Regions from separate parts of the Streptomyces sp. NPDC031426 genome, predicted to be linked through region 1. Evidence: riboswitches for the same ligand, from Rfam matches in the RefSeq annotation. Region 1 holds a riboswitch; each other region holds the start of a gene.
What was found. A riboswitch is a leader RNA that binds a small molecule or an ion and turns the genes downstream of it on or off. The one in region 1 is predicted to bind cyclic di-AMP.
Positions count from the first base shown of each region.

Region 2: linked by a shared signal. The riboswitch ahead of ACZ5NH_RS30660 (transglycosylase family protein) and the one ahead of ACZ5NH_RS23765 (transglycosylase SLT domain-containing protein) in region 1 are both predicted to bind cyclic di-AMP.
Region 3: linked by a shared signal. The riboswitch ahead of ACZ5NH_RS17685 (M23 family metallopeptidase) and the one ahead of ACZ5NH_RS23765 (transglycosylase SLT domain-containing protein) in region 1 are both predicted to bind cyclic di-AMP.
Region 4: linked by a shared signal. The riboswitch ahead of ACZ5NH_RS24715 (C40 family peptidase) and the one ahead of ACZ5NH_RS23765 (transglycosylase SLT domain-containing protein) in region 1 are both predicted to bind cyclic di-AMP.

Region 1 is NZ_JBVIJE010000011.1:94,308-101,389, forward strand. Features, by position in the region: gene ACZ5NH_RS23760 (HAD family hydrolase) at 1-580, shown strand, start outside; gene ACZ5NH_RS23765 (transglycosylase SLT domain-containing protein) at 750-1,244, opposite strand; cyclic di-AMP (ydaO/yuaA leader) riboswitch at 1,248-1,429, opposite strand; gene ACZ5NH_RS23770 (polyprenyl synthetase family protein) at 2,033-3,043, shown strand; gene ACZ5NH_RS23775 (LolA family protein) at 3,613-4,812, shown strand; gene ACZ5NH_RS23780 (ABC transporter ATP-binding protein) at 4,884-5,915, shown strand; gene ACZ5NH_RS23785 (ABC transporter permease) at 5,902-6,819, shown strand; gene ACZ5NH_RS23790 (flavodoxin family protein) at 6,835-7,082, opposite strand, start outside.
Region 2 is NZ_JBVIJE010000018.1:16,528-23,609, reverse strand. Features, by position in the region: gene ACZ5NH_RS30665 (transglycosylase family protein) at 101-1,171, shown strand; cyclic di-AMP (ydaO/yuaA leader) riboswitch at 1,354-1,526, shown strand; gene ACZ5NH_RS30660 (transglycosylase family protein) at 1,531-2,211, shown strand; gene eno (phosphopyruvate hydratase) at 2,561-3,868, shown strand; gene ACZ5NH_RS30650 (FtsB family cell division protein) at 3,987-4,463, shown strand; partial or broken gene ACZ5NH_RS30645 (DUF501 domain-containing protein) at 4,494-4,895, shown strand; gene ACZ5NH_RS30640 (Ppx/GppA phosphatase family protein) at 5,100-6,056, shown strand; gene ACZ5NH_RS30635 (NAD(P)/FAD-dependent oxidoreductase) at 6,500-7,082, shown strand, end outside.
Region 3 is NZ_JBVIJE010000007.1:450,099-457,180, reverse strand. Features, by position in the region: gene ACZ5NH_RS17695 (PrsW family intramembrane metalloprotease) at 1-394, shown strand, start outside; gene ACZ5NH_RS17690 (aldo/keto reductase) at 501-1,445, opposite strand; gene ACZ5NH_RS17685 (M23 family metallopeptidase) at 1,517-2,542, opposite strand; cyclic di-AMP (ydaO/yuaA leader) riboswitch at 2,552-2,698, opposite strand; tRNA gene ACZ5NH_RS17680 (tRNA-Met) at 3,018-3,091, shown strand; gene ACZ5NH_RS17675 (dihydrofolate reductase family protein) at 3,148-4,281, opposite strand; gene ACZ5NH_RS17670 (MarR family winged helix-turn-helix transcriptional regulator) at 4,360-4,881, shown strand; gene ACZ5NH_RS17665 (GTP cyclohydrolase II) at 4,964-5,596, shown strand; gene ACZ5NH_RS17660 (hypothetical protein) at 5,906-6,247, opposite strand; gene ACZ5NH_RS17655 (GAP family protein) at 6,330-7,007, shown strand; gene ACZ5NH_RS17650 (response regulator transcription factor) at 7,049-7,082, opposite strand, start outside.
Region 4 is NZ_JBVIJE010000011.1:278,427-285,508, forward strand. Features, by position in the region: gene ACZ5NH_RS24715 (C40 family peptidase) at 1-1,060, opposite strand, end outside; cyclic di-AMP (ydaO/yuaA leader) riboswitch at 1,090-1,195, opposite strand; gene pcrA (DNA helicase PcrA) at 1,501-3,984, shown strand; gene ACZ5NH_RS24725 (M23 family metallopeptidase) at 4,027-5,550, opposite strand; gene ACZ5NH_RS24730 (esterase/lipase family protein) at 5,773-6,624, opposite strand; gene ACZ5NH_RS24735 (cobalamin B12-binding domain-containing protein) at 6,850-7,082, shown strand, end outside.

The DNA of each region.
Region 1 (7,082 bases):
CGGGACCGGCCGCCTGCTGTGGTCGGTCCGGCTGGACCGGGAGCTGGCCGAGACGGCGCTCGGCAAGATCGAGGCCGAGGTGGGGCAGGTGTACGCGGCCGTCGACCAGGACGGGGTCGACGGGCTCACGCTCATCGAGCCCGGGTACCGGATGCCGCACCCGACCCTGCCCGCGGTGCGGGTCGGCCGGCGCGACGATTTGTGGTGCGCGCCGATCAGCAAGGTGCTGCTGCGCCACGCATTCCTGTCGGACGACGAGTTGGCGGAAGCGGCGCGCGCGGTGGTGGGCTCGCTGGCCACGGTCACCATGTCGGGGCCGGGGACCGTAGAGCTCCAGCCGTCCGGGGTGACCAAGGCGACCGGTCTCGCGCTGGCTGCCGAGCGGCTCGGGGTCGCGGCGGAGGAGGCGCTGGCGTTCGGCGACATGCCCAACGACATCCCGATGTTCGACTGGGCGGGACATGGGGTCGCCATGGCCAACGCGCATGGCGAACTGAAGGCGGTGGCCGACGAGATCACTCTGTCGAACGAGGACGACGGCATCGCCGTCGTCCTCGAAAGGCTGTTCCCGACCGACTGACCGGCACATCAGTACGCGGCCGTCCTCGGTCCGTACGCAGCCGTCCCCGGCCCGTAGTCGGCGTCCTGGTGCACGACCGTCTCGGGAAGAAGCGACGGCCGCCCGGTGCGCCCCTCCGTCAGGTGTGGGCGCACCGGGCGGCCGATGCCGTGCCGGCCGGCGGGACCGGTCAGTACGCGCTGGACACGTTGTCGATGGACCCGTACCGGGCGGCGGCGTAGTTGCAGGCCGCGGTGATGTTGGCGACCGGGTCGTACGGATTGAGGGCGGTGCCTGCCACGTGGTACGCGTTGAAGGTCGGGTCGATCACCTGGAGCAGCCCCTTGGACGGGATGCCCTTGGCGGCGTTGGAGTCCCAGAGGTTGATGGCGTACGGGTTACCGGAGGACTCCCGCATGATGTTGCGGTAGATGCCGTTGTAGGTGCCCGGGATGCCCTTCTGGGCCATGATCGCGAGGGAGTGGCGGATCCAGCCGTCGAGGTTGTTCGGGTACCCGGCGAGGGTGGTGGAGGCCGGCTTGGTGGTCGTCGTGCCGGTGGCCGCGGAGGCGCCGGCGGCGCCGATGAGCGGCAGGGCGAGGACGGCGGCTCCGGTGCCGACGACGGCGAGGGTGCGGGTGAGACGGTTGGTGCGGGGGCGGCGGTGCCGAGCGGCAGAAGGCATGGGAAGTCCTCTCCGTCGCCTACGAGGTGAGCTGTCGGGTTCGGGCGGGGAGGTGCCCGGCCGCGCCTTCGTGAGAAGGCACGGCTTCACCCCTAGCCGTCCCGGTGCGGCGTATGCCGACCGGTCAGGCGACTTACCTGGGTCCCCCGCTCCTGCCGTACGAATGAGTTCGTCGATGGGTCACACGGGCGGCGGCAGGATTCGGCGTCCGCCCGACGGCCCGGAACGTATGCGAGAGCACATGTCCGAAACAAGTACCTGATGCGCACAATGCACTATTTGACCTTGGTCTGTGTCATATGGGGTACTTGATCCTTTGCGGCTGCCAACCCTCAACTCGCGGACGGTGCAAGGGGGGAAGGGGGTTCGGTGGGCGTTCGGTGCCAGAGGTCACCGTGACCCAATTCACTAAATAACAAAGTATTTCAAATCGGACAAGATGGATTCGAGTGGATCGGTGGAAGCCCGCGGCGGACGCCGTGACGGAGCCCATGGCGGAACCCGTGACGGAACCCCCGGTGTGGCGCCCGTCGTTGTCCGGGGTGTAGGCATTACTCCGCTCGCCCCTCGGTTCGCGACAAAGTGTGTGGGTTCCTGTTAAGTCGACAAATGTCCGCTCTTATTACTTGATCAAAAACATACCGGTCGTGATCTGATACCGCCCAGGCTGGACCGGTGGGCGCTATCGGTGATCGAACAGGGACCGGATACGCTGACTTGAGTGATGGCAGCGACCTATCGACAAACCGTGTAATCGCCAGCAGACACCAGCAGACAGGAGACCCCTCGTGACCGTCGTCGGGCCGTTCGGGCTGAGCGTGCGGGACCAGGCTCTGGAAGCCGATGTCCAGGCCGGATTGGCGGCTGTCGAGGAAGGCTTGCTCGAGGCCACCAAGAGCGAGGTCCCGTTCATCACGGAGGCCGCGCAGCACCTCGTACGAGCCGGCGGGAAGCGGTTCCGGCCGCTGCTCGTAATGCTCGCGGCCCAGTTCGGCGATCCCTACGCGCCGGGCATCGTGCCCTCGGCCGTGGTCGTGGAGCTGACCCACCTGGCCACGCTGTACCACGACGACGTCATGGACGAGGCAGCCGTGCGGCGCGGCGTGGACAGCGCCAACACCCGCTGGGGCAACTCCGTCGCGGTCCTCACCGGCGACTTCCTCTTCGCCCGCGCCTCCCAGATCCTCGCCGACCTCGGCCCCGAGGCGGTCCGGGTGCAGGCCCTCGCCTTCGAGCGGCTGGTCACGGGCCAGATCCTGGAGACCGCCGGTCCCTCCGACGGCCGTGACCCGGTCGAGCACTACCTGGACGTGCTCGGCGGAAAGACGGGCTCGCTGGTGGCGGTCTCGTGCCGGTTCGGCGCGATGATGTCCGGTGCCGACGAGACGGTCGTGGACGTGCTCACCCAGTACGGCGAGCGGCTCGGGGTCGCCTTCCAGCTCGCCGACGACGTCCTGGACATCGCCTCCGACTCGCAAGAGTCCGGCAAGACCCCGGGCACCGACCTGCGCGAGGGCATCGCGACCCTGCCCGTGCTCCGGCTGCGCGAGCGGGCGGCCCGGCTCGGCCTGGCCGAGGACATCGCCCTGTGCGAGCTGCTGGACTCCGATCTCAGTGACGACGCCCGACACGCCGAGGCGCTGGTCGCGCTGCGCGCCCACCCCGCGCTGGAGCAGGCCCGCCGGGACACCGTGCGGTACGCGGAGGAGGCGCGGGCCGCGCTGGCGCCGCTGCGCGAGTGCGACGCCAAGGCCGCGCTGATGGAGCTGTGCGACGCGGTGGTCCACCGCGCCGGCTGACCGGACGCCTGTCACACACCGCACCACAGCTCCGGCCGCGCCCCGGGCGCGATTGCGGGTCCTCCGTCGCGCCGGGATTCCGGCCGTGCGCCTCGCAGCGTTCAGGCCGTGCGCCCGGGGCACGCTTCCGGCTGTCCGTCACTCCGCGTTTCCGGCCGTGCGACTCGCCGCGTTCAGCCCGCGAGCCCCGGGATGTCTCCAGCCGTGCCCCTCGCCGCGCTCAGGCCGTTCCACGGGCCGCTGGGTCGGCGCCCTCGGCATGCCTCCGGCCGCCCGTCGCGCAACTCCTCCAGCTCTGCGATCCGTACGCCCATGAGTCCGTACGCCCCCCGCGCTCCCGTACGGCCCCCCTTTCCGGTGAGACCCCTACGGGTTGGGGGAGTTCCTGCTCCCGCGTGTCATACCCCAGTCGTATGCGGAGTTGGCCCCGAGGTCTGACGCTTCTTCATGGCCGATTTGGTGAGATGGAAACCACGGAATTCACCACCCCTCACCGATTCGGGTGAGAATGGCGGCTCTGATGGACCAGCGTGAGAACAGCCGCCGCCGACGACGGAGGTAAGGCACACATGGCACCGTACGAATCCGACGACGCAGTGGACGCCGCTCGGGACGAGGAGCGGCACGCCCGACGCCGCAGGACGGCCCGTTACGCGGTCCCGGTCGCCGTGGTGGGGGTCGCCGCGGCCACGATCGGTCTGGTCCCGGCGCTCGCCGCTTCCGGTGACCCCGACCTGCCCAGGATCACCGCACAGCAGCTCATCGAGAAGATCGCCAAGTCGGACGTGCAGCAGCTGTCCGGCACCGTGCGCACCGACACCGACCTCGGCCTGCCCGACCTCGGTGGCCTGGCGAACAACCTGGCCCCCGGCGCCGGCAAGGGCTCCGGCGACGGCTCCTCCGCCGACCCGCAGTCCCAGTTCACCTCGCTGGTCTCCGGCACGCACACGTTGCGCGTCGCCGCCGACGGGCCCGAGAAGCAGAAGCTGTCGCTGCTGGAGAGCGGCTCCGAGTACAGCCTCATCCACAACGGCAAGAACGTATGGGGCTACAACAGCAGGACCAACGAGGTGTACCACGGCACCTCGGCCGACTCCGGCAAGGACCGCAAGGCCGAGACCCCGGCCACGCCGAAGGACTTCGCCGACCAGGCGCTGAAGTCGGTGGACGGCACCACGTCCGTCACGGTCGACGGCACCGAGCGGGTCGCCGGCCGCGACGCCTACAAGCTGCTGATCAAGCCCAGGCAGTCCGGCACCACGGTGGGCGCCATCAGCATCGCCGTCGACGCGAAGACGGGCATGCCGCTGAAGTTCACGCTGACGCCGAAGAGCGGCGGCGCCGCCGTCCTCGACGTGGGCTTCACCCAGGTCACCTTCGGCCGGCCGGCCGGCTCCACCTTCGCCTTCACCCCGCCCAAGGGCGCCAAGGCGACGGAGGAGAAGCAGGACTCCGCGGCTCGCAAGCACGCGGCCCAGCCCGGCGAGGACTTCGCCAAGGGCATGAACGGCGCCGATGTCCTGGGCAAGGGCTGGACGTCCATCGCCACCTTCGACAGCGGCGCCAAGGGCGGCCTGCCGACCGGCTCCCGGGGCGGTGACCTCGGCGGCTTCCTCGGCTCGCTCGGCGACAAGGTCTCCGGCAAGTTCGGCAAGGGCACGGTCTTCTCCACCCGCCTGGTCAACGCCCTGATCACCGACGACGGCAAGGTCTACGCCGGCGCGGTGACCAAGGACGCCCTGGTGAAGGCGGCGAACGCGGGAAAGTGACCCCGTCCGGGAACTACGGACCGTGACCGTACGTTCACTCTTCAAGGGAGGCGCGGATCGAGGGGGAGCCGATGGACGGACCGTCCGCCATGGAGCGGGAGGCGGGGGAGGCGCGGAAGCGTGCCCCCGGGCAGGCGGAGGCCGCGGGGAAGCCTGCTCCGGGGCCGACGGAGGCGAGCGTCATCGCCACCCGCGGCCTCACCAAGCGCTACCGCGGCGGACAGCTCGCCGTCGACGGCCTCGACCTGACCGTCCCGGCGGGCAGTGTCTTCGGCTTCCTCGGTCCGAACGGCTCGGGCAAGACGACCACCATCCGCATGCTGATGGGCCTGATCGAGCCCACGGCGGGCACGGCACACGTGCTGGGCCGCCCGATGCCCCGAGCGGACCGGTCCGTCCTCCCGCAGGTCGGCGCGCTCATCGAGGGCCCCGCGCTGTACGGCTTCCTCTCCGGCCGGGACAACCTGCTGCGCTACGACGCCGCCGACCCGACCGCCGACCCGCGCACCCGGCACGCCCGCGTCGCCGCCGCCCTGGACCGGGTGGGCCTCGCGGCCGCCGCGGGCAAGAAGGCGAAGGCGTACTCGCTGGGCATGAGACAGCGCCTCGGCCTGGCCGCCGCGCTGCTCCAGCCGCGCCGGCTGCTCGTCCTGGACGAGCCCACCAACGGTCTCGACCCGCAGGGCATGCGCGAGATCCGCGCCCTGATCCGGGAGCTGGCTGCCGACGGCACGACCGTCTTCCTCTCCTCCCACCTCCTCGACGAGATCGAGCAGGTCTGCACCCACGCGGCGGTCATGGCGCGGGGCCGGCTCATCACCCAGGGCGCGGTGGCCGACCTGGCGGCCGGGGCGCGCGGCCGGCTGGTGGTGACCACCCCGGATCCGGCCGAGGCGGCCCGGGTGCTGAAGGAGCAGGGGGTCGGGGACGTCACCGCCGACGGCGACCGGGTCACCGGCGAGCCACCCGGGCGGGACCTCGCCGAGGTGAACGCGGCCCTGGTCGCGGCGGGGGTCCGGGTCCGGGGGTTCACGGTCGAACGGGCCTCGCTGGAGGACGCGTTCGTGGCACTGACGGGGGAGGGCTTCGATGTCGCGGGCTGACACGGCCTCGGTGAGCGGTACGGGTCCCAGGTCCGGGACGGCCCCCGCATCCGCAGTGCGTCGGCCGAGCCCGCTGTGGACGTTCGGGCTGCTGCGCAGCGAACTCGTCACGACCCTCCGCCGCTGGCGCACGCTCGCCCTGCTCGGGGTGCTGGCCGCCGTGCCGGTGCTGGTCGGGATCGCGGTGAAGATCCAGACGCGGGGCGGCAGGACGGTGGACCACAGCGGCCAGGGCCCGGCGTTCATGACGCAGATCACCAACAACGGCCTCTTCCTGGTGTTCACGGCACTGGCCGCGACCCTGCCGTTCTTCCTGCCGATGGCGGTCGGGGTCGTCGCGGGCGACGCGATAGCCGGCGAGGCGGGGGCGGGCACCCTGCGCTATCTGCTCGTCGCCCCGGCCGGCCGCACCCGGCTGCTGCTCACCAAGTACACGACGGTGATGGCCTTCTGTCTGCTGGCCACGCTGGTCGTCGCCGGCTCGGCGCTGATCGTGGGCGCGCTGCTCTTCCCGCTGGGCGACCTGACGACCATATCCGGCACGCAGATCAGTTATGCCGAGGGCCTCGGCCGGGCCCTGCTGATCGCCCTGGTGGTCGCCGCCTCACTGGTCGGCGTGGCGGCGCTCGGTCTGTTCGTGTCGACCCTCACGAACAGCGGCATCGCGGCGATGGCGACCACCGTCGGCCTGGTCATCACGGTCCAGATCCTCGACCAGATACCCCAGTTGCACGCGCTGCGGCCGTACCTCTTCTCGCACTACTGGCTGTCCTTCGCCGACCTGGTGCGCGACCCCGTCTACTGGGACGACCTGGTGAAGAACCTCGGCCTGCAGGCGCTGTACGCGGCGGTGTTCGGCTCGGCGGCCTGGGCGCGGTTCACGACGAAGGACATCAGTGCCTGATCCCTCTGGGCCGTCTCAGGCGATGTCGTACGGGAAACGTGCGAAGGGGGCGTCCTGGGCGAAGAAGGTCTTGGCGCGTGCCAGCGCATCGGTGTCCTTCAGTACGTCACCCGGAGCGCTGCCGTTGCCCAGCAGGACGCCGCCGAAGCGCATCCCCATGTAGGCGGCCGAGTTGTTGAGCGTGCCGGTGTAGGGCTCGGCGACCGACTGCTCGGCGTGGGCGAGCGCGGCGATGCCCCAGAGGGTGCGCCCGGCCAGGGTCG
Region 2 (7,082 bases), on a different contig from region 1:
ACTTGTGACAAGTGATCGTCTGCCGATACGTTCACCCATCAGCGTGGCGAGAGGCACGAGTTCGCCGCGCGGGTCCCGCTGTCGCACGAAAGGCTTCCGCATGCTCTCCGGGAACGGTCGTCACCGTCGCCCCCGTCAGGCTCCGGCCCTCCTCGTCGCGGCCGGCGTGACCGGCTCCGCCATCGCCATCCCCCTGCTCGGCGCCGCCAGCGCCAACGCGGCCGACGGCACCACCTGGGACAAGGTCGCCGAGTGCGAGAGCGGCGGATCCTGGAGCGCGGACACCGGCAACGGCTACTACGGCGGTCTGCAGATCTCGCAGGACGACTGGAACAAGTACGGCGGCACGCGGTACGCCGAGAGCGCCGACCAGGCCAGCCGCTCCCAGCAGATAGCCGTCGCCGAGAAGATCCTCGCCGACCAGGGCACCAAGCCGTGGGCCATGTGCGCGCTGACCGCCGGGCTGACCTCCCACTCCGGTTCGGTCGACGTCGACCCCGGTGTCGGCGGCTCCGGCGACAGCGGCGCTTCGGGTGACGCGTCCGGCTCGGCCGGCGGCTCCGACTCGTCCGGTCTGCCGGATTCGTCCTCCTCGGACTCCGGTTCCGGCTCTGCCTCCGACTCCGCCTCGAACTCCTCCGGCTCGGACTCGACCGGCTCCCCCACGGGCGAGGGCGCCACGCCGACCCCGAGCGGGCACACCGCCGGGACCCCGGACGGCATCGGCGGCTCCATCGGGACCAGCACCCCCAAGTCCGACAAGACTGACAAGTCCGGCTCGCCCGACGGCGGAAGTTCACAGGGAGGCGACAGCTCTCCCACAGCCACCCCGAGCGCCGACAACCCGGACAAATACCAGCAGAGCGCCGGTTCCTGGAGCCTGGTCGACACCGGCGCGCTCAGCAGTGGCGGACGTCACCGTGGCGGGAGTGCGGACGAAAGCGTGACAAACGGTCAGAACGCCACATCTTCCGGCCGTCACGCCAGTCCTGAAGCGGGCACCTACACCGTCCGCGAGGGCGACTCCCTCGCCTCCATCGCCGACTCCCTTGGCGTCGACGGCGGGTGGCGGGCGCTCTACGACGCCAACAAGATGGCCATCGGCGCCGACCCGAATCACATCACCGCCGGTCAGACCCTGAAAGTCGGGGGCGAAAAGGGCGGCGAGTAGGGGCAGTTGACGCCCCGTTTCGCGGCTGATGTCCCTTTTGGCGAAAGTGTGGGATGAGTCTCAGAAGCCCTGATCGTCTTTGAAAATCCGACGATCGCATGTCTACGGTCAGGACCGCTCGTCACCACGAGCCCCGGCCGTCGCAACGCCGAATCCTGCCAGCGACTGCCCGGGAACAGTCGTCGCGTCAAGCGCCGTAGGCAGGAGCGGGGGACCCAAGGTAAGCGCCGGGCCCAGCGGTTGACGCTGGACCGGCTTGGGGTGAAGCCGCGCCTCGCATGAGCGAGTGCGCGGCCGGGCAACTCAACCGGCCCGAACCCGACAGCTCACCTCGCAGGCGTCGGTGAGGGGATCGATCCATGCTGTTCTCCGGCAAGGGCAAGCACCGTCGTCCGTCCAAGACCGTCCGCGCCATCACGCTCGCCGGTGTCACCGGCGCCGCTGTCGCCGCCCCGCTGATGGCGGCCGGCAACGCCTCCGCCGCCACCGCCTCCCAGTGGGACGCCGTCGCCCGGTGCGAGTCGGGCGGCAACTGGTCCATCAACACCGGCAACGGCTTCTACGGCGGCCTGCAGTTCACCAACTCCACCTGGGCCGCGTACGGCGGCACCGCCTACGCCGCGCGTGCCGACCTCGCCACCAAGGCGCAGCAGATCGCCATCGCCGAGAAGGTCCTCGCGGGCCAGGGCAAGGGCGCCTGGCCGGTCTGCGGCACGGGCCTGACCAGCGCCGCCTACAACGGTTCCGCCCCGACGGCCACCAAGTCCCGCAGCACCGCCACCCGCTCCACCGACCAGCAGGCCGCCACCCGCTCCACCACGCGGACGGCGCCGAAGGCGAGCAAGACCGTCACCACGCCGACCGGCAAGAAGGTCAAGAAGGGCGACGGCGAGTACAAGGTCGTCAAGGGTGACACCCTCAGCGCCATCGCCGAGAAGCACGGTGTGAAGGGCGGCTGGCAGAAGCTCTTCCAGCTGAACAAGGGCATCGTCCAGGACGCGAACCTCATCTACCCGGGCCAGCAGCTGCACCTGAAGTGACACCTGGCTCCGAACGGACCCGCAGTGCCCTCACATCCCCGGCCCGCACACTGAAGGCCCCGTGAGGGCCACCCCCGTCCCCACGGGCTCCCCGCCCCGGCGCGTGTTCCCCCGTACGCGCCGGGGCGGGGTCTTTCGTTTCCGCGCGCTGTTTCCCCACTCTTCGGCCGGGCCTCATCGGCAGGCCCCTTTGTTCCGTGGGTGAACAATGGGTACCGTCTGCGTGTCCCTCCTGTCCACGGGACGGTCGGTCGGTGGCCGGCGCCCCGGGGACGGTTAGGCTCTAGTCGCAAGGCACAGCCGTAAGGCAGAACGCCCCCGCACTTCCAGCGTCACATCCCAGAAGGAGATGCTCGTGCCGTCCATCGACGTCGTCGTAGCCCGGGAAATCCTGGACTCCCGAGGCAACCCCACGGTCGAGGTCGAGGTCGGCCTCGACGACGGCAGCACGGGTCGTGCCGCCGTCCCGTCCGGCGCCTCCACCGGCGCCTTCGAGGCCATCGAGCTCCGCGACGGCGACCCCAACCGCTACCAGGGCAAGGGCGTCGAGAAGGCCGTCCTCGCCGTGATCGAGCAGATCGGCCCGGAGCTGGTCGGCTACGACGCCACCGAGCAGCGCCTGATCGACCAGGCCATGTTCGACCTGGACGCCACCGACAACAAGGGCTCCCTCGGCGCCAACGCCATCCTCGGCGTCTCCCTCGCCGTCGCCCACGCCGCCTCCGAGGCGTCCGACCTCCCCCTCTTCCGCTACCTGGGCGGCCCCAACGCGCACCTGCTGCCGGTGCCGATGATGAACATCCTCAACGGCGGCTCGCACGCGGACTCCAACGTGGACATCCAGGAGTTCATGATCGCCCCGATCGGCGCGGAGTCCTTCTCCGAGGCCCTGCGCTGGGGCGCCGAGGTCTACCACACCCTCAAGTCCGTCCTGAAGTCCAAGGGCCTGTCCACCGGCCTCGGCGACGAGGGCGGCTTCGCCCCGAACCTGGGCTCCAACCGTGACGCCCTGGACCTGATCCTCGAAGCGATCAAGCAGGCCGGGTACGTCCCCGGTGAGCAGATCGCCCTCGCGCTCGACGTGGCCGCCTCCGAGTTCTACAAGGACGGCAAGTACCTCTTCGAGGGCAAGGAGCGCTCCGCCGCCGAGATGACGGAGTACTACGAGGAGCTCGTCGCGGCCTACCCGCTCGTCTCCATCGAGGACCCGCTGTTCGAGGACGACTGGGCCGGCTGGAAGGTCATCACCGACCGCCTCGGCGACAAGGTCCAGCTGGTCGGCGACGACCTGTTCGTCACCAACCCCGAGCGCCTCGCCCGCGGCATCGAGGAGGGCACCGCCAACGCCCTGCTGGTCAAGGTCAACCAGATCGGCTCGCTGACCGAGACCCTGGACGCCGTCGAGCTGGCCCAGCGCAACGGCTTCAAGTGCATGATGTCCCACCGCTCCGGCGAGACCGAGGACGTCACCATCGCCGACCTCGCCGTCGCCACCAACTGCGGCCAGATCAAGACCGGCGCCCCGGCCCGCTCCGAGCGCGTCGCCAAGTACAACCAGCTGCTGCGCATCGAGGAGATCCTCGACGACGCCGCGGTGTACGCCGGCCGCAGCGCCTTCCCGCGCTTCAAGGGGAACCACGAGATCTCCAAGGGCTGAGCCGACCCGGGCCAAGTCTTAGCCAGTCGTACGTACGTCCCCGTACCCGGTCCCGTACCGTGTCCGGGGACGTACGCACGTGTGAAGGACACCGGCAAGGGGAGGCGGGAGAAGCCAGATGGCCGTGAAGGACCGGGACCGTTTCTCCACCACGACCAGGCTGCGGCTGCTCGGCGAGCAGACGGCGGCCCGCGTGTACCGCTCCCAGACCAGGCGCCAGGCCCGCCGCTCCCGGCTCACCGGGCGTGCGGCGCTGCTCGCGCTGGTGCTGTGTTCCCTGATCGTCGCGCTCGCGTATCCGATGCGGCAGTACGTCTCCCAGCGCGCGCAGATCTCCGACCTCCAGCAACAGCAGGAGCAGGCCAGCAAGCGGGTCGAGCAGCTGCGCGACCTCAAGGCCCGCTGGCAGGACGACTCCTACGCCGAGCAGCAGATCCGGCGCCGGCTGCACTACGTGATGCCGGGGGAGACCGGGTACGTGGTGATCGACCCGGGCGCGGCCAAGCAGTCCCGCGCCGACCTCGGGGCCGCCCGCCGGCCCTGGTACGCGAACGTCTGGGACGGCGTCGACAAGTCCGACGCCTCCGACCAGTGAACCGACAGAAAGCCTGACGAGAAAGCAGTCATGGAAACGCCCCCGCCGCCCACTGAGCGCACCGAGCCCACCGACGCCGACGTCGAGGCCTTCCAGCAGCAACTCGGCCGCCCGCCGCGGGGCCTGCGGGCCATCGCACACCGCTGCCCGTGCGGTCAGCCGGACGTCGTGGAGACGGCACCCCGGCTGCCCGACGGCACGCCCTTCCCGACGACGTACTACCTGACGTGCCCGCGCGCCGCCTCGGCGATCGGGACGCTGGAGGCGGACGGCGTCATGAAGGAGATGACGGAGCGGCTGCAGACCGACCCGGAACTGGCCGCCGCCTACCGGGCCGCGCACGAGGACTACATCCGGCGCCGGGACGAGATCGAGGTCCTGGAGGGCTTCCCCAGCGCGGGCGGCATGCCCGACCGCGTGAAGTGCCTGCACGTGCTGGTGGCGCACTCGCTGGCCGCCGGTCCGGGCGTGAACCCGCTCGGCGACGAGGCGATCGCGATGCTGCCGGAGTGGTGGCGCAAGGGACCGTGCGTGCAGCCGCTCCAGGCTCCCGATCCGGCGGACGAGCACCCCGGTGAGGAGGGTGCTGTGTGGGACCCCGCAGAGGTCCGCAGCGGCTTCTTCGCCCACCGGCCGATGGTTCCGGAGGGCTTCTCCCGGGTCGCCGCCGTCGACTGCGGCACGAACTCCATCCGGCTGCTGGTCGCCGACGTCAACCCGGCCACCGGCGAACTGCTGGAGCTGGACCGGCGCATGACGATCGTGCGGCTCGGCCAGGACGTGGACCGCACCGGCCGGCTGGTACCGGAGGCGCTGGAGCGGACCTTCGCCGCGTGCCGGGAGTACGCCGGGGTCATCCGCGAACTCGGCGCCGCCGAGGTGCGGTTCGTCGCCACCTCCGCCTCCCGGGACGCCGAGAACCGGGACGACTTCGTACGGGGAGTCGTGGACATCCTCGGCGTCGAGCCCGAGGTGATCTCCGGCGACCAGGAGGCCGGGTTCTCCTTCACGGGGGCCACCAAGGAACTCGAGGGACGGGCCGACCTCGCCAAGCCGTACCTGGTGGTGGACATCGGCGGCGGCTCCACCGAGTTCGTCGTCGGCGACGAGCAGGTCCGGGCGGCGCGGTCCGTGGACGTCGGCTGTGTGCGGATGACCGAGCGGCACCTGGTGCACGACGGCAAGGTGAGCGACCCGCCCACCGAGGAGCAGATCGCCGCCATGAGGGCGGACATCGAGGCGGCTCTGGACCTCGCCGAGGAGACCGTCCCGCTGCGCGAGGCGCGCACGCTGGTGGGCCTCGCCGGGTCCGTCACCACCGTCTCGGCCATCGCGCAGGAACTGCCGGAGTACGACTCCGCGCGCATCCACCACTCCCGTGTCTCCCGCGACCGGGTGCGCGAGATCACCGAGTGGCTGCTGCGCTCCACGCACGCCGAGCGCGCCGCGATCCCGTCCATGCATCCGGGCCGGGTCGACGTCATCGGCGCGGGCGCCCTCGTACTGCTCGCGATCATGGAGCGGACCGGCGCCGAGGAGGTCGTGGTGAGCGAGCACGACATCCTCGACGGCATCGCGTGGTCGGTGGCGTAGCTCTCTTTTGTTACCCGTGGGTAGTCATCTGCTGAGCAGGTCGGATAACGTTTGAGCGGCATGGGGGGCCCTTCGGGGCCCCTTCGTCGCGACCGCTCCGGAAAAGTTCGTGAAGTTCTTCACAAGGAATTCGGCCCGGTCGGGCCGCGAAAGGGTGCCGGTTGGCCCTTCCGGGGGCCCAAAGGTCGTTTGAACATGTTCAGATGGAGGATGCGGGCGGCCGCGGAAAGGGTCGTTCCGGGGATGTCACGGCACCCTCACCGCCGCCCCGCCGACCCGGAGAGGCAGCTCACGCGGCATTGACAATGGCCCAAAGGGGGCTGCGGTTCCGCTCGCCCGCCATGACCTGAGTCACGTGGGTCGCGGAGTGTAGCACAGCCCCTGTCAGACCTTGTGAAGGGGCGCACGAGCACCCCCTCCAAGGCGGGTGGATACTCGATGGCATGAGCACCACGGAGCGTCCCAGGATCCTCGTAGTAGGCGGTGGGTACGTAGGCCTGTACGCAGCTCGGCGCATTCTCAAGAAGATGCGCTACGGAGAGGCGACCGTCACGGTCGTCGACCCCCGGTCGTACATGACCTACCAGCCCTTCCTCCCCGAAGCCGCCGCCGGCAACATCTCCCCTCGCCACGTCGTCGTCCCGCTGCGACGCGTGCTGCCGAAGGCGGAGGTCCTCACCGGTCGGGTCACCACCATCGACCAGGACCGCAAGGTCGCCACGATCGCCCCGCTGGTGGGCGAGGCGTACGAGCTGCCCTTCGACTACCTCGTGATCGCGCTCGGCGCGGTCTCCCGCACCTTCCCGATCCCCGGCCTCGCCGAGCAGGGCATCGGCATGAAGGGCATCGAGGAGTCCATCGGTCTGCGCAACCACGTCCTCGAGCAGCTGGACAAGGCCGACTCCACCACCGACGAGGAGATCCGCCGCAAGGCGCTCACCTTCGTCTTCATCGGCGGTGGCTTCGCGGGTGCGGAGACCATCGGCGAGGTCGAGGACCTGGCCCGGGACGCGGCCAAGTACTACA
Region 3 (7,082 bases), on a different contig from region 1:
TGTGCTGGCCGGGTGGCTGGGGCCGGCCGAGCCGCTCGCGCTCGGGTCGATGCGGGCGCGGCGGACGGCCCGTGACTACGCCCGGCACCACGGTGGCCGGCCGGCGGCGCGGGCGGTGGCCCAGTACGAGGCGTACGCCACCTCGCTCGCCTTCCTGCGGCACCGGGGACGCAAGGGGAAGGCAGGGGCCGACTTCGTCCTACGGGAGCGGGAGCTGCTGGACGAGCTGTGGCAGCGGAGGGAAGCGGCCCGGCCGGCGTTGGAGTACGCCGCGCGAGTTGCTCCGCAGGTTCGGCCGATGTACGCGGCGCCCGTGCCGGCGCCTACGGCGTATGGGCCGGGTTACGGCTATCCGGCGGTGCCCTACTCCGCTTACAACCCGTACCAGTACTAGCCGGTCGGGTGGCGGAGGGTTCGGCACCGCCGGAATCCGCCGTCGTGGCTGAGCGCCGTCGCGGCGGAAAGAGGTCAGCTGTCGGCCGGAGAAGTCACCGGAAGGGTCAGGCCGACGCCTTCGTCAGGCTCGCCACTTCCTCGTCCGTCAGCTTCAGGTCCACCACGCCCAGCAGGGCCGGGAGCTGGTCCAGTGTGCGGGCCGAGGCGATCGGGGCGGTGATCGTCGGCTGGGCCGCGAGCCAGGCGAGGGCGACCGTGGCGACGGGGGCGTCGTGGGCGGCGGCGATCTCGTCGAGCGCCGCGAGGACCTTCTGGCCGCGCTCGGACTCGGCGTACTCCTGGGCGCGGCCCGCACGGGCGCTGTCGACCTTGCTGCCGGGGCGGTACTTGCCGGTCAGGAAGCCCGCGGCGAGGGAGAAGTAGGGCACGGAGGACAGGCCCTCCTTGGCGGCCAGGTCCTGCAGCGGGCCCTCGTAGGTGTCGCGGGAGACGAGGTTGTAGTGCGGCTGGAGGGCGACATAGCGGGCCAGGCCCTCGCGGTCGGAGAAGTCGAGCGAGGCCTTCAGGCGCTCGGGGCTGATGTTGGAGGCGGCGATGTGGCGGACCTTGCCCGCCTTCACCAGCTCGTCCAGCGCGCCGATGATCTCCTCCACCGGGATCTCGGGCTTGTCGAAGTGGGTGTAGTAGAGGTCGATGTAGTCGGTGTCCAGGCGGCGCAGGGAGGCGTCGGCGGCGGCCTTGATGTTGGCGGCGGACAGCCCCTGGAACTCGGGGTGCTGGCTGACCTTGGTCGCGATGACGACGCGGTCACGGTTGCCTCGGGACTTGACCCACTTGCCGATGACCGTCTCGGACTCGCCGCCCTTGTGGCCCTCGATCCAGGCCGAGTACGAGTCGGCGGTGTCGATGAAGTTGCCCCCGGCCGCCGTGTAGGCGTCGAGGACGGCGAAGGAGGTCTCCTCGTCGGCGGTCCAGCCGAAGACGTTGCCGCCGAGGCAGAGCGGGAAGACCTCGAGGTCGGAGGAGCCGAGTGTGCGCAGAGAAGTCATGCTCTGCATCAACACCGGCGACAGATGATCGCATTCCGCCGCCGGTGCAAAGTCCCACGGACAGACGGCTGTCAGGGGGTGAGGCCCTTATCGCGCAGCCAGGGCGCCGGGTCGATGGCGGTGGCCTGGCCGTTCGGGTGGACCTCCAGGTGCAGGTGCGGGCCGGTGACGTTGCCGGTGGCGCCGACCCGGCCGATGACCTGGCCGGTGGAGACCTTCTGGCCGACGGAGACGTTGATCGAGGACTGGTGGCAGAACCACAGCTCGGTGCCGTCGTCCAGGGTGATGACGGTGCGGTAGCCGTAGGCGCCGGCCCAGCCCGCCTCGGTGACCGTTCCGCTGTGGACGGCCTTGATGAGGGTGCCGGTGGGGGCGGCGAAGTCGAGGCCGGTGTGGTAGCCGGAGGACCACATCGCGCCGGGCTGCCCGAAGGTGCCGGTGATCGTGTACGAGACGACCGGCAGCGTGTACTGCTTGGCCAGCTCGGCGAGCCGCTTGGCCTCGGCGGCCTTCTCGGCGTCGGCCTCCGCCTGCTGCTTGGCGGCGGCGGCCTTGGCGGCGGCCGCCTTCTCCGCCTTGGCGGCCGCGTCGGCGGTCTGCTGGTCGGCGGCGGCGATCGCGGCGGCGGTGGCCTTGCTGTCGGCCCGGCCCTTCTGCTGCTCGGCCTGGGCCATGATCCGGTTGCGCAGGGCCTCGCCGGCGTTGCCGCTGTCGGCGCTGTCCGTGCTCACGCCCACCTTGCTGAGGCCGGTGGTGGCCTGGTGCGCGTCGGAGGAGCCGGCGCCGAAGATGTGCTCGACGGAGTCCAGATCCGGCAGGGAGATGGAGACCGGCGGCTTGCCGGTGTTCGCGCTGGCCATGCCGCCCGCGCCGACCGCGGCCATCACGCCGACGCCGAGGACGGTGGAGCTGCGCGCGAAACCGCCGCGCTGTTTGGCGACGCGGTGCCGGCCGCGGAGCGGGGCGACGGAGTCCTCGGTGGGATTCCACTCCTCCCAGGGCCCCTCCTCGGCGCGGTAGGCACCGTAGCCGAAGGTCTCCGGCTGGGCTTGCGGGGGCATGAACGGGGCTTCTGGGACGGGCCGGTTGGACGCCACGCGGGCGTGCTCCTTTCCTTCCTCCGCCTACCGGGTTAGCTGACGGGTTCGGAGCAGGAAGGTCTCCTACGCGCGTATACCAACTGCGGCATTCGCGCGATTCACCCCAAGGTGGTGGTTCCCCGGCTCCCTTGCGGGATTCGGCGCGTGCGCACGGAGCCGTCTCTTGTGACGGCTGGGACGACCGCGCTGCGTTATCGAACGTTAATAGACCCGACAGCCACTTTCCAAGCCGTTCGGCTTGATCATTAAGGTTTTCGGCCGTGGACTTACCGGTCAGGAACCCTGCAAATCGGGCGAGTTGACCACCTTACATGAGTGTCGGCATTTTTGATGGTGTCTCAGATGTTATGCGGAGGGCTGCCGTCCGGTCACCGTCCGTGAAGCCGATCACCGCGACCACGGGCCGGCGAGGGGGCGCGGGCGGTGTGGCGCCGAGGGGGTGAGCGTGTGGTGTACAGTAGAGACACAACGACGCGGGGTGGAGCAGCTCGGTAGCTCGCTGGGCTCATAACCCAGAGGTCGCAGGTTCAAATCCTGTCCCCGCTACTGAAGGCTCAGGGCCCGGAATCCAAAGGATTCCGGGCCCTGAGTGTGTGCGCGGCTCAGCCCAGCAGATGCCGGTTCGGCGCCTTGGCGAGTTCCTCCAGCTCGGGCAGTGCGACGACATCCCCACCCCCCTTGACCAGCACCCCCGTACCGTCGGCTCCCGCGACGAACGTGTCGGGCTCCTGCCACGCCGTGACCACTCGCCGTACCCCCGCCCGAAGGATCAGCTCGGCACAGGCCGCGGGCCGCGAGGCACGCCGGGCACACGGCTCCAGGCTGCTGTACACCGTGGCACCGGCCAACCGGGGATCCGCCGGGTCGACCTTCGCCAGGGCGGCCTCCTCCGCATGGACCACGGGATCCTCGCCCTCCCGGGAGTGGCCGCGAGCCAGCTCCGTACCGTCGGCTGCGACCACCACCGCGCCGACGCTGAACGCCGTCTCCGAGGGCGGGCACAGCGCGGCGAGTTCACAGGCGGTGCGCAGCCAGTGCCGGTCGGCGGCGGTGGCGGCCGACCCGGTGCCGGGGGCGGTGGGCTCGTAGCGCATGAGGACCACGTCCTCGATCCGGCGGGTCTCGGTCAGGCGCAGCCGGCCGGCCTGATAGCCGCCGGGGCCGAACAGGCGAGGCGCGGCCGGGTCGCCGACGAACAGCGGCGCGAGGACGAGCTGGAGCTCGTCGGCGAGACCCAGCTGCAGCAGCTGGGTGTGCACCGTGCCGCCGCCCTCGACCATGAGCCGTCCGACTCCGCGCACGTCGTGCAGGTGGGACAGCAGGGCCCGCCAGTCGAGGCCGGGGCCGAGCGGGACGACGTCGGCGGTGTCGCCGACGCGGCGGACCGTCCGCTCGGCGCCCTGGTCGGTCGTGTAGACGAGCTTGTCGCCGCCGGTGTGCCAGAAGTTGGCGTCGGGGTCGAGGTCGCCGGTGGCGGTGACGGTCACCTTGAGCGGGTACTCCGGCTTGCCCGCCCGGACGCGGGCGGCGCGTCGCTCGGCGGAGTTGACCAGCAGCCGCGGGTTGTCGGCGCGGATCGTGCCGGCGCCGATCAGGATGGCGTCGACGGAGGCCCGTACCGCGTCGACCCGGTCGAAGTCGGCCGGGCTGGACAGCAGGAGCCGGTCGGGGCTGGTGTCGTCGAGGTAGCCGTCGAGGGAGACGGCGGCGGACAGCAGCACGTACGGGTACGACATCGGCGCGGTCTCCTGCGAGGCGAGGCTCGGTTGAAGGTCGATCTTGGTTCAAGTTTGAAACAAACTTACACTGGCGGCATGACGACCCGCTGGCTCACCCCCGAGGAGCAGCGCGCCTGGCGCGCCTATCTCGCCGCGACGCACCTCCTGGAGGACGCGATCGACCGACAGCTCCAGCAGGACGCCGGCATGCCGCATCTGTTCTACTCCGTGCTGGCCAACCTGTCCGACGCGCCGGACCGGCGGCTGCGGATGACCGACCTCGCCGAGTCACTGAAGATCACGCGCAGTCGGCTGACCTATGCGGTGACCCGCCTCGAGCGGGACGGGCTGGTGCGCCGGGAGGACTGCCGCTGGGACAAACGCAGCAGCATCGCCGTGCTGACGGACGAGGGGATGGCCGCCCTGGAGCGTACGGCACCGGGCCACGTCGAGACCGTGCGCGCCATCCTGTTCGACCGGCTCACGCCGGAACAGGTGGGGCAGCTGGAGGAGATCTGCACCGGGATCGCGGGCGGCCTGCAGGGCGACGGCGCCGAGTGCGGAGCGGAGGACGTGCCCTGGCGGCGGCGTTCCTCGTGTTCCTCCTCCGACGATTGATTGCTTTAAGTTTGAAGCATGAGGTAGGGTCCCCCGAGTACGCTGCTTCAAATCTGAAGCAGCAGCCTCCGGAGGGACCCGCATGCCCGACACCCCCGCCGCCACGCCGCGCGCCCGCGTCCGGGTTCCGCTGCGCTTCCACGACGGCTACAGCGTCGACGCCGAACTCGTCACCTTCCACGGCCTGGCCGACGGCCAGGAGCACGTCGCCGTGGTCCTCGGCGACCCCACCCCCGGCACCGTCCCGCTGGTGCGCCTGCACTCCGAGTGCCTGACCGGCGACGTCTTCGGCTCCGCCCGCTGCGACTGCGGACCCCAGCTGCGCGAGGCGGTCGAGCGCATCGCCGACCGCGGCGGCGTCCTGCTCTACCTCCGGCAGGAGGGCCGCGGCATCGGTCTCTACAACAAGCTCGACGCGTACGCCCTCCAGGACCAGGGCCTCGACACCTACGAGGCGAACGCCGCGCTCGGCCTGCCGGAGGACGCCCGCGACTACACGGCCGCCGCGCAGATGCTCGCCGCCCTCGGCATCGGGGAGCTGGACCTGCTGTCCAACAATCCCGACAAGGCCGAGCAGTTGCGCGCGCTGGGCGTCGTGGTCCGGGACCGGGTGCCGACCGGCGTCTTCACCACGGCCCACAACGTCCGCTACCTGCGCGCGAAGGTCGTCCACACCCGCCACACCCTGCCCCTGGCGGACCTCAACGCGGGCTGACCTCGGCGGACAGTGGGCGATGGGCGGATCTGTTCCACCCGCTCGGCTGCCCCCCATCATCCGACCTGCGGGTCGCGTTCCGACGCGGTACGACGGCCGGAACAGATCTGCCGATCATCGCCTGCGCCGGACGCCCGGGAGGGCCAGCGCCGGGAGGGCCGCCAGGGACAGGAGGGTCGCAGCGACGGCGTAGCCGCCTGATCAGGGGCGGAGTGGCGGCGTTCCTGCGGGCCTATGGGGCGGGATACACGGGGCTGGTGGTGGCCTGAGGCGGTGAGGGCGGGTCGGTGAACCGAGGCGTCGTAGGCCTCAGTCCCACCAGTTGAACATCAGCTCGCCCAGCGTCTGCGGGCGCCAGTGGCGGACCCCCTTCAGCTCGGCCTCCGGCAGCGCGCTCGGATCGACCCGCTCGATGGGCGCGTCCGGCTCCGCGGGCTCCAGCAGCCGGAACCCGGCATCGGCCGACGGCCCCGCCCAAGGCGGGGGAGGGACGAACTCCCGTACCGGAGAGCCGGGTTCGAGTGCGGCGCCGCTGAAGGCGACGACGGGCAGATGACGGTGGACCAGTACGACCGTGCCCGCGATGTCCACCGCGTCGAAGGAGGCGCAGAGGCCGACGTCCAGCCTGGTCCGTCGACTCGTTCGGCGCATGCAGCGCGCACGGAGAGCTGCGCCAGGCAAGGATGGACACGCCCGTCGCCATCCGTCCGCCCCTCACTCGACGGAGGCCGCCTTGGGACACGCTGTCGGTGATGTGCTGGGCCTGGCAGCCGGTGTCGCCGTCAGTCCCCTGCCCATCGTGGCGATCATCCTCATCCTGGCGACGCCCCGCGGTCACCTCAACGGCCCGCTCTTCGCCCTCGGCTGGGTCCTGGGCCTCGCCGTCCTGGGAGCGATCATGCTCGCCGTGGGCGGCTCGGGCAGTGCCTCCACCCACAAGCACCCGGCCACCTGGGTAGGGGCCCTGAAACTCGCCCTCGGGCTGCTCCTGGTTCTGTTCGGCGCCCGATTGTGGCGTCGGCGCCCCGCCGACCCCGCCCAGGCGCAGTTGCCGAAGTGGATGGCGGCGATCGACCGGTTCACCCCGCTGAAGATCCTCGGACTCGGGCTCGCGCTGTCGGCGGCCAACGCCAAGAACGCCCCTTTGACCATCGCCGCCGGTGCCTCGATCAGCTCGGCCGGAATCCCCCTCCCGCAACAGATCGGCGCCCTCGCCGTCTTCGTGCTCATTGCCTCGGTCTGCGTACTCGCACCGCTCGCCGTCTACCTGCTCATGGGCGAACGGGCGAAAAGCGTGCTCGGCAACTGGCGGGACTGGGCCACCCGCCACAACGTCGCCGTCATGGCGGTCCTGTTCTTCGTCCTCGGCCTCAAACTGCTCGGCGACGGCATCGGCATCGTCGCCTCCTGACCGTGTGGGACGGTTTCGCTGGCGAGTCGGCAGGAGCGCCCTCAGCGGTTGAGGTACGCCAGCACCGCGAGGACG
Region 4 (7,082 bases), 180 kb from region 1:
TGTCGTCGTAGAAGAAGATCAGGTCGCCCGGCCGCGCGTCGGCGAGCGAGACCGTGGTGCCCGCGTTGACCTGGTCGTACGTGGTGCGCGGGAGGCTGACGCCGGCGGCCTTCCAGGCGGCCTGGGTGAGGCCCGAGCAGTCGTAGGAGTCCGGCCCGGTGGCGCCCCACACATACGGCTTGCCGATCTGCGCGCGGGCGAAGGCGATCGCCTTCTCTGCCTTCGTGTCGTACGAGCTGGACGTGCTGGACGTGGTGGTGGACCCCGTCGAGCCGGAGCCCGTCGAACCCGATCCGGAGCCGGACCCCGTGGCGGTGGACGACGACGAGGACGAGTCGGCCTGCTGCTGAGCCGCCTGCTGCTTCGCCAGCTCGGCCGCCTTGCGCGCCGCCTCCTGCTCCTTCTGCCGCTCGATGGCGGCCAGCCGCGCCTTCTCCTGGGCCGTCAGCTGCGACAGCAGTTCCCGCGCCGAGGCCAGTTTCTTCTGCACGGTTGCCTTGGCGGTCTGCAGGTCGTGCTGCGAGTCGCTCAGCGTCTGCAGGCTCTCCGCGGCCTCCCGCCGCTTCTTCATCGTCGCGGCCTGCTCGCCGATGAAGTCGTCGACCGCGCTCTTCTCCCGCGAGGTCAGCCGATTCATCAGCTGGGTCTGGTCGAAGTAGTCCTGCGGGTCGTTCGCCAGCAGGAAGGTGGCCGTGTCCGGAGCGGCGGCGCCGGTGCGGTACTGGGCCGCGGCGAAGGAGCCCAGCTCCTCACGGGCCTTGTTGAGGCGTGCCGTGCGCCGGGCGACGTCCTCGCGCAGGGCGTCGACGCGGCCGCGCTGTTTGCCGGTCCGCTCCTTGGCCGCGTTGTACTTCTGGGTCGCCGACTCCGCCTGGCGGTAGAGATCGTCGACCTTCTTCTCGACCTCCTCCAGGGTCGGCTTGGCGCGATCGGTACCCGGGGCGGCCTCCGCGGTCTGCGAGAGCACGGCCATGGAGGTGAGGGCGGCGGTGGCGAGGGCGGGAGCGCGAAGGCCGGTTCCGATGGTCCCGCCGGGGCGCGGCTTGCGGTGCGACGCCAAGAGAGGCGACTCCTTCCAGTGGGCCGCCTACCGGGTTAGCTGTCGGGTTCGGGCGGTGGTTCGGAAGGGTTGCCCTACGGCGGCGTCCCAGGTGGGAGCCGGCCGATTCACCCCAAAGGTCGGTGGGTCCCCGGCTCCGGGCGCCCTGCGGGGCACGCCGGACTCGGCGGGGGCCGCGCGGCCCGGCGAGGTTCGCCGGTAGGGGTCGTGCGGCCCGAACGCACGCTAGCCAACTCGTGTGACTCCTGTGAAGGTTGGTGCGTGATATGTCCGATACATTTTCGTGACCTGAGCCAGGTTTCGCTTCTGAGTCATCGGACGGTGCCCCTCTGTGAGCAGGGCGCGGGCCGTTCGACGGCGAAGATCAACTGCTTTCCGGGGCGGCCGTGTTCCGGGGACGGCGACCGGTTGTCGGTGGGGAGCCCTAGACTCGTAGAGCGATGAGCAGCCTCTTTGACGACAGCTTCCTGGCGGACCTCCAGGCCCCTCGCGGGCGCGAGGAGGAGCCCCCGCCGCCGCCCGAGGACGATCACGCTCCGGAGCCGCTTCCGGACGATCTGTTCGGCGGGAAGTTCGACGTGCCGCCGGACCGGGACGCGTACTACCGCGACGGCGCCCCGCGTCCCGCCCTCGACGCGGCGGCGCTGCTGGAGGGGCTGAACGACAACCAGCGCGCCGCGGTCGTGCACGCCGGCTCCCCGCTGCTCATCGTCGCCGGCGCCGGCTCCGGCAAGACCCGTGTGCTCACCCACCGCATCGCCCACCTGCTCGCCGAGCGGCATGTGCACCCGGGCCAGATCCTCGCGATCACCTTCACCAACAAGGCCGCGGGCGAGATGAAGGAGCGCGTCGAGCACCTCGTCGGCCCGCGCGCGAACGCGATGTGGGTGATGACCTTCCACAGCGCGTGCGTGCGCATCCTGCGCCGGGAGAGCAAGAAGCTCGGTTTCACCTCCAGCTTCTCCATCTACGACGCCGCCGACAGCAAGCGCCTGATGGCCCTGGTCTGCCGCGACCTGGACCTCGACCCCAAGCGCTTCCCGCCCAAATCGTTCAGCGCGAAGATCAGCAACCTGAAGAACGAGCTGATCGACGAGGAGGACTTCGCCGCCCAGGCCACCGACGGCTTCGAGAAGACCCTCGCCCAGGCCTACGCGCTCTACCAGTCGCGCCTGCGCGAGGCCAACGCGCTCGACTTCGACGACCTGATCATGACGACGGTCAACCTGCTGCGTGCCTTCCCGGACGTCGCCGGGCACTACCGCCGCCGCTTCCGGCATGTCCTCGTCGACGAGTACCAGGACACCAACCACGCGCAGTACGCGCTCGTGCGCGAACTCGTCGGCACCGGCGAACACAGCGAGGACATCCCGCCGAGCGAGCACGACCTCCCGCCCGCCGAACTGTGCGTCGTGGGTGACGCGGACCAGTCGATCTACGCCTTCCGGGGCGCGACGATCCGCAACATCCTCCAGTTCGAGGAGGACTACCCGAACGCGACGACGATCCTGCTGGAGCAGAACTACCGCTCCACACAGACCATCCTGTCCGCCGCCAACGCGGTCATCGAGCGCAACGAGTCCCGCCGCCCGAAGAACCTGTGGACCAACGCCGGCCAGGGCGCGCGGATCACCGGTTACGTCGCCGACACCGAGCACGACGAGGCCCAGTTCGTCGCCGACGAGATAGACCGTCTGGTCGACGCGCGCGAGGCCAGGGCGGGCGATGTCGCCGTCTTCTACCGCACCAACGCCCAGTCCCGTGTCTTCGAAGAGGTCTTCATCCGCGTCGGCCTGCCCTACAAGGTCGTCGGCGGGGTCCGCTTCTACGAGCGCAAGGAGGTCCGGGACGTCCTGGCCTATCTGCGCGTCCTCGCCAACCCCGAGGACTCGGTGCCGCTGCGCCGCATCCTCAACGTGCCCAAGCGGGGCATCGGCGAGCGCGCGGAGGCGATGATCGACGCCCTCTCCCAGCGCGAGAAGATCAGTTTCCCGCAGGCGCTCAAGCGCGTGGACGAGGCGTACGGCATGGCCGCGCGCTCCACCAATGCCGTCAAGCGGTTCAACACGCTGATGGAGGACCTGCGCACCATCGTCGAGTCCGGTGCGGGTCCCGCGACCGTCCTGGAGGCGGTGCTCGAACGCACCGGCTACCTGGCCGAGTTGCAGGCCTCCACCGACCCGCAGGACGAGACCCGCATCGAGAACCTCCAGGAACTCGCGGCGGTGGCCCTGGAGTTCGAGCAGGAGCGCGGGGAGGGCGAGCAGGGCACGCTGGCCGACTTCCTGGAGCAGGTGGCGCTGGTCGCCGACTCCGACCAGATTCCCGACGAGGACGAGGAAGGCTCCGGCGTCATCACCCTGATGACCCTGCACACCGCCAAGGGCCTGGAGTTCCCGGTCGTCTTCCTGACCGGCATGGAGGACGGCGTCTTCCCGCACATGCGCGCCCTCGGCCAGACCAAGGAACTGGAGGAGGAGCGGCGCCTGGCCTACGTCGGCATCACACGCGCGCGGGAGCGGCTCTACCTCACGCGGTCGGCGATGCGCAGCGCCTGGGGCCAGCCGTCGTACAACCCGCCCTCCCGCTTTCTGGAGGAGATCCCGGCCACCCATGTGGACTGGAAGCGGACGGGAGCGGCGGCGCCGGTGTCCTCCGGCCCGGCCTCCGGGATCGCGGCCTCGCTGTCCTCGACCCGCTCGCGTTCCTCGGCGTCGGGTGCGTCCGGGTTCGCCACGCGCCGCACCACGGAGAAGCCGGTGGTTGCCCTCGCCGTCGGGGACCGGGTCACCCACGACCAGTTCGGGCTCGGCACGGTCGTCGCCGTGAAGGGCACGGGCGGGAACGCGGAGGCGACGATCGACTTCGGCGACGCCAAGCCGAAGCGACTGCTGCTGCGGTACGCGCCGGTGGAGAAGCTGTAGGGGAGAAGCCGTAGGGGGTCTGGGGGCGAAAGTCCCCGGGCTCTACGTCGGGTCGAGCCCGTGGCTCCGCAGCCACGGCAGCGGGTCTATGGCCGCCCCGCCCGCGGGCCGCACCTCGAAGTGCAGGTGCGGGCCGGTGGAGTTGCCGGAGTTGCCGGAGTAGGCGATCGGCTCGCCGGCCTTGACGGACGTCCCGGAGGCGACGCGGTAGCTGGACAGATGGCAGTACCAGGTCTGCGTGCCGTCCTTCGCCGTCACGATCATCATGTTGCCGTAGGCGCTGTTCCACTTGGTGGAGACGACGCCGTCGGTCGCGGCCATCACCGTGGTGCCGTACGACACCGGGAAGTCGATGCCCGTGTGCACGGACATCCAGTTCACCCCCGCCTGGCCGAAGTAGGCGCTGAGCCCCTTCTGCGTGACCGGCAGCACGAACTTGGGGCGCAGCCGCTCCTTGAGCGCGGCCGCCGCAGCGGCCTTCTTCTGCTCCAGTTCCTGCTGGTTCTTGAGGTCGATCCGCTCCTGCGTCCGGCTCGCCCGGTCGGCGAAGTCATGGGCGCCCGCGGACAGGGTGTTGAGCTGGGTGTCCAGCTTGCTGTTGGCGACCGAGGCCTTGACCGCGTGCGTGTCCGAGGCGGAGGCCGTGGTGTCGTGTCCGTTGTCGGTCAGCGCGCCGACCGAGGCGGCGGCGATCCCGGCGACGCCCATCACACAGACCGAGGGGACGGCGATGGTGAGCAGCGCGGAGCGCTTGGCGGTCGTACGCCGGCGGGAGCGCCCGGCGCTGCGCGAGCCGGCGCGGGGCGTCGGCGCGATGTCCTCCTGGTCGTCCAGCAGCTCGGCGGCGGCCTGTTCACCCGCGGTGCCCGACGCGTCGTCCCCGACCTGCTGTTCGTCGAAGGCGGTGTCCTCGTAGGGGACCTCGTCGTAGGGGACCTCGTCCTCGTACGGGGTCTGCCCGTACGGAACCTGCGGGAAGGCGCCGGTCGCGTGCGGGTCGCCGACCTGGTCGAAGGTGGCGGTGGCCTGCTGGCCGAACGGTTCGGCAGGCTGCTCGGCCTCCACTGGCGTGGCCTGGCCGCCGGAATTCCACTGTGTGGCGTCGAAGGTACCCGACTCGAAGGTCTGGGTACCCCACGCCCATTGCTGGGTCGGCTGGGCGATCCCGGACTGGTCGGGCTGCAGCCAGGCGCTCGCGTCCCACTGGCCGCTGATGTCGTTGCCCGTCGCCTGGGCGGGGATCGTCCAGGCGGTGGAGTCGTAGACGCCGGAGTCGTAGGCGGCGTGGTGCTGGGCCGCGTACGGGTCGTAGTTCGGGGTCTGGCCGGTCTGCCACTGCGTGCTGTCGTACGCGCCGGTGCTCTGCTCGCCGGGCAGGCTGCCGAAGAGCGGGTCGGTGGCGAAGGTGCCGGTGCCGTCCGGAAAACCGGTGGCCTCGTAGCCGCCGTACGTGGTGAAGTCGCCGTAGGGGGCTCCATGCGTCCCGTACGGCGCGTAGTGCGCGGCGGAGGCGTCTGAAGCCGGGGCCGGGGTGGTCATGGTCCCCGACGGGTGACGGTCGTTCACCAACTTCTCTTTCGCCTCGACAACAGGGGCTGCCAGAGCAGTGCGGTGACTGTACCCGCCGGTACCTGGACGCGACAATCTTCGGCTGGTTTCGCGCCCGCCGGAAACGGGCATTCGGCGGCGTTTCGGGGGGCGCAGGACACGAGTTTGGCCGAGAGTTCGATTGGTGTTCGATGTGCGGTGACTGTTCGTCACCTGTGCGTCACTCCGATGCCGGACAGATCACGCCACCGTGAGACCGTCGGCGACCCGGTCCCCGGCGTGCGGGGAGTCGAGGGCCTCGCGTATCCCGGCCGCGACGGCGGGATGCACGGGCAGGGCGAGATGTCCGATGCCGGTCACCCGGACGTTCTGCGCGTCGAGGTCGGGGTGCTCCAGGCAGGCCGTCTCCAGCGGCACCATCACGGAGTCCAGGTCACTCCAGAAGCTGACGAACCGGGTACGGCAGCCGGGCGCGGGCCGGGCCAGCTCCTCGATCACCCCCGAACCGGGCCGCATCTGGCGCACGATGGGATGGGCGTTGGCCAAAGGTGCCGCACTGGTCCCCGAGTGCGGTGTACCCAGCGTGACGAGGATGCGCACCCGCAGGTCACCGCCCAGACACTGCACGTAATAGCGGGCGATCAGCCCGCCGAGGCTGTGCCCCACGATGTCGACCTGGTCGCTGCCGGTGCGCTCGCAGATCTCCTCGACGTGCCGGCCGAGCAACTCGGCGGCGGCGCGGATGTCGCAGGTCAGCGGGGAGTAATTGAGCGATACGACCCGCTGCCCGCCGTGCTGCGCGAGGTTGCGGCGCAGCAGCAGGAACACCGAGCGGTTGTCGATGAAACCGTGCAACAGCACCACCGGCGGGCCGGAGCGGACCGGCAGCCGGGCGGTGCCGTCGCCGGCGGGCAGAAAAGGGGCGCGGCGCTCCTGGGTGAGGCCGGTCGGATACAGCAGGAGATGGCAGGCCAGGATCGCGGCCTCCAGGGCGGTCGCCTTCAGCAGCGCCACGGAGATTCCGGCGAGTCTGCCGGGCCACAGGCGCCGGCAGAACGGGAGAAAGAGCGGCAGTACCCCGGTGACCTTCATGGGCCGACCTCCTGTCGGCACACCGGAGGACGGCTCGATCCCCCGTGTGCCCTCATGTCCCACCATGTGATTTCCCCCTCGCCGCGCACCGTAAAACTGCCGGTTGCGGGATGCTGGAGATAACGTTCGTTCACTTCGCGACGGGTGGCGGACCGCGCCAAAAGTGCGGTACTTGTCGTTACGGACGGAAGCGATCGCTTCCGTGGTCGTTTGATGGAGGCAGTGATGGGTGTGGCAGCGGGTCCGATCCGCGTGGTGGTCGCCAAGCCGGGGCTCGACGGCCACGATCGGGGGGCCAAGGTCATCGCGCGTGCCCTGCGCGACGCCGGCATGGAGGTCATCTACACGGGGCTCCACCAGACGCCGGAACAGATCGTGGACACCGCCATCCAGGAGGACGCCGACGCGATCGGCCTGTCCATCCTCTCCGGCGCGCACAACACGCTGTTCGCCGCGGT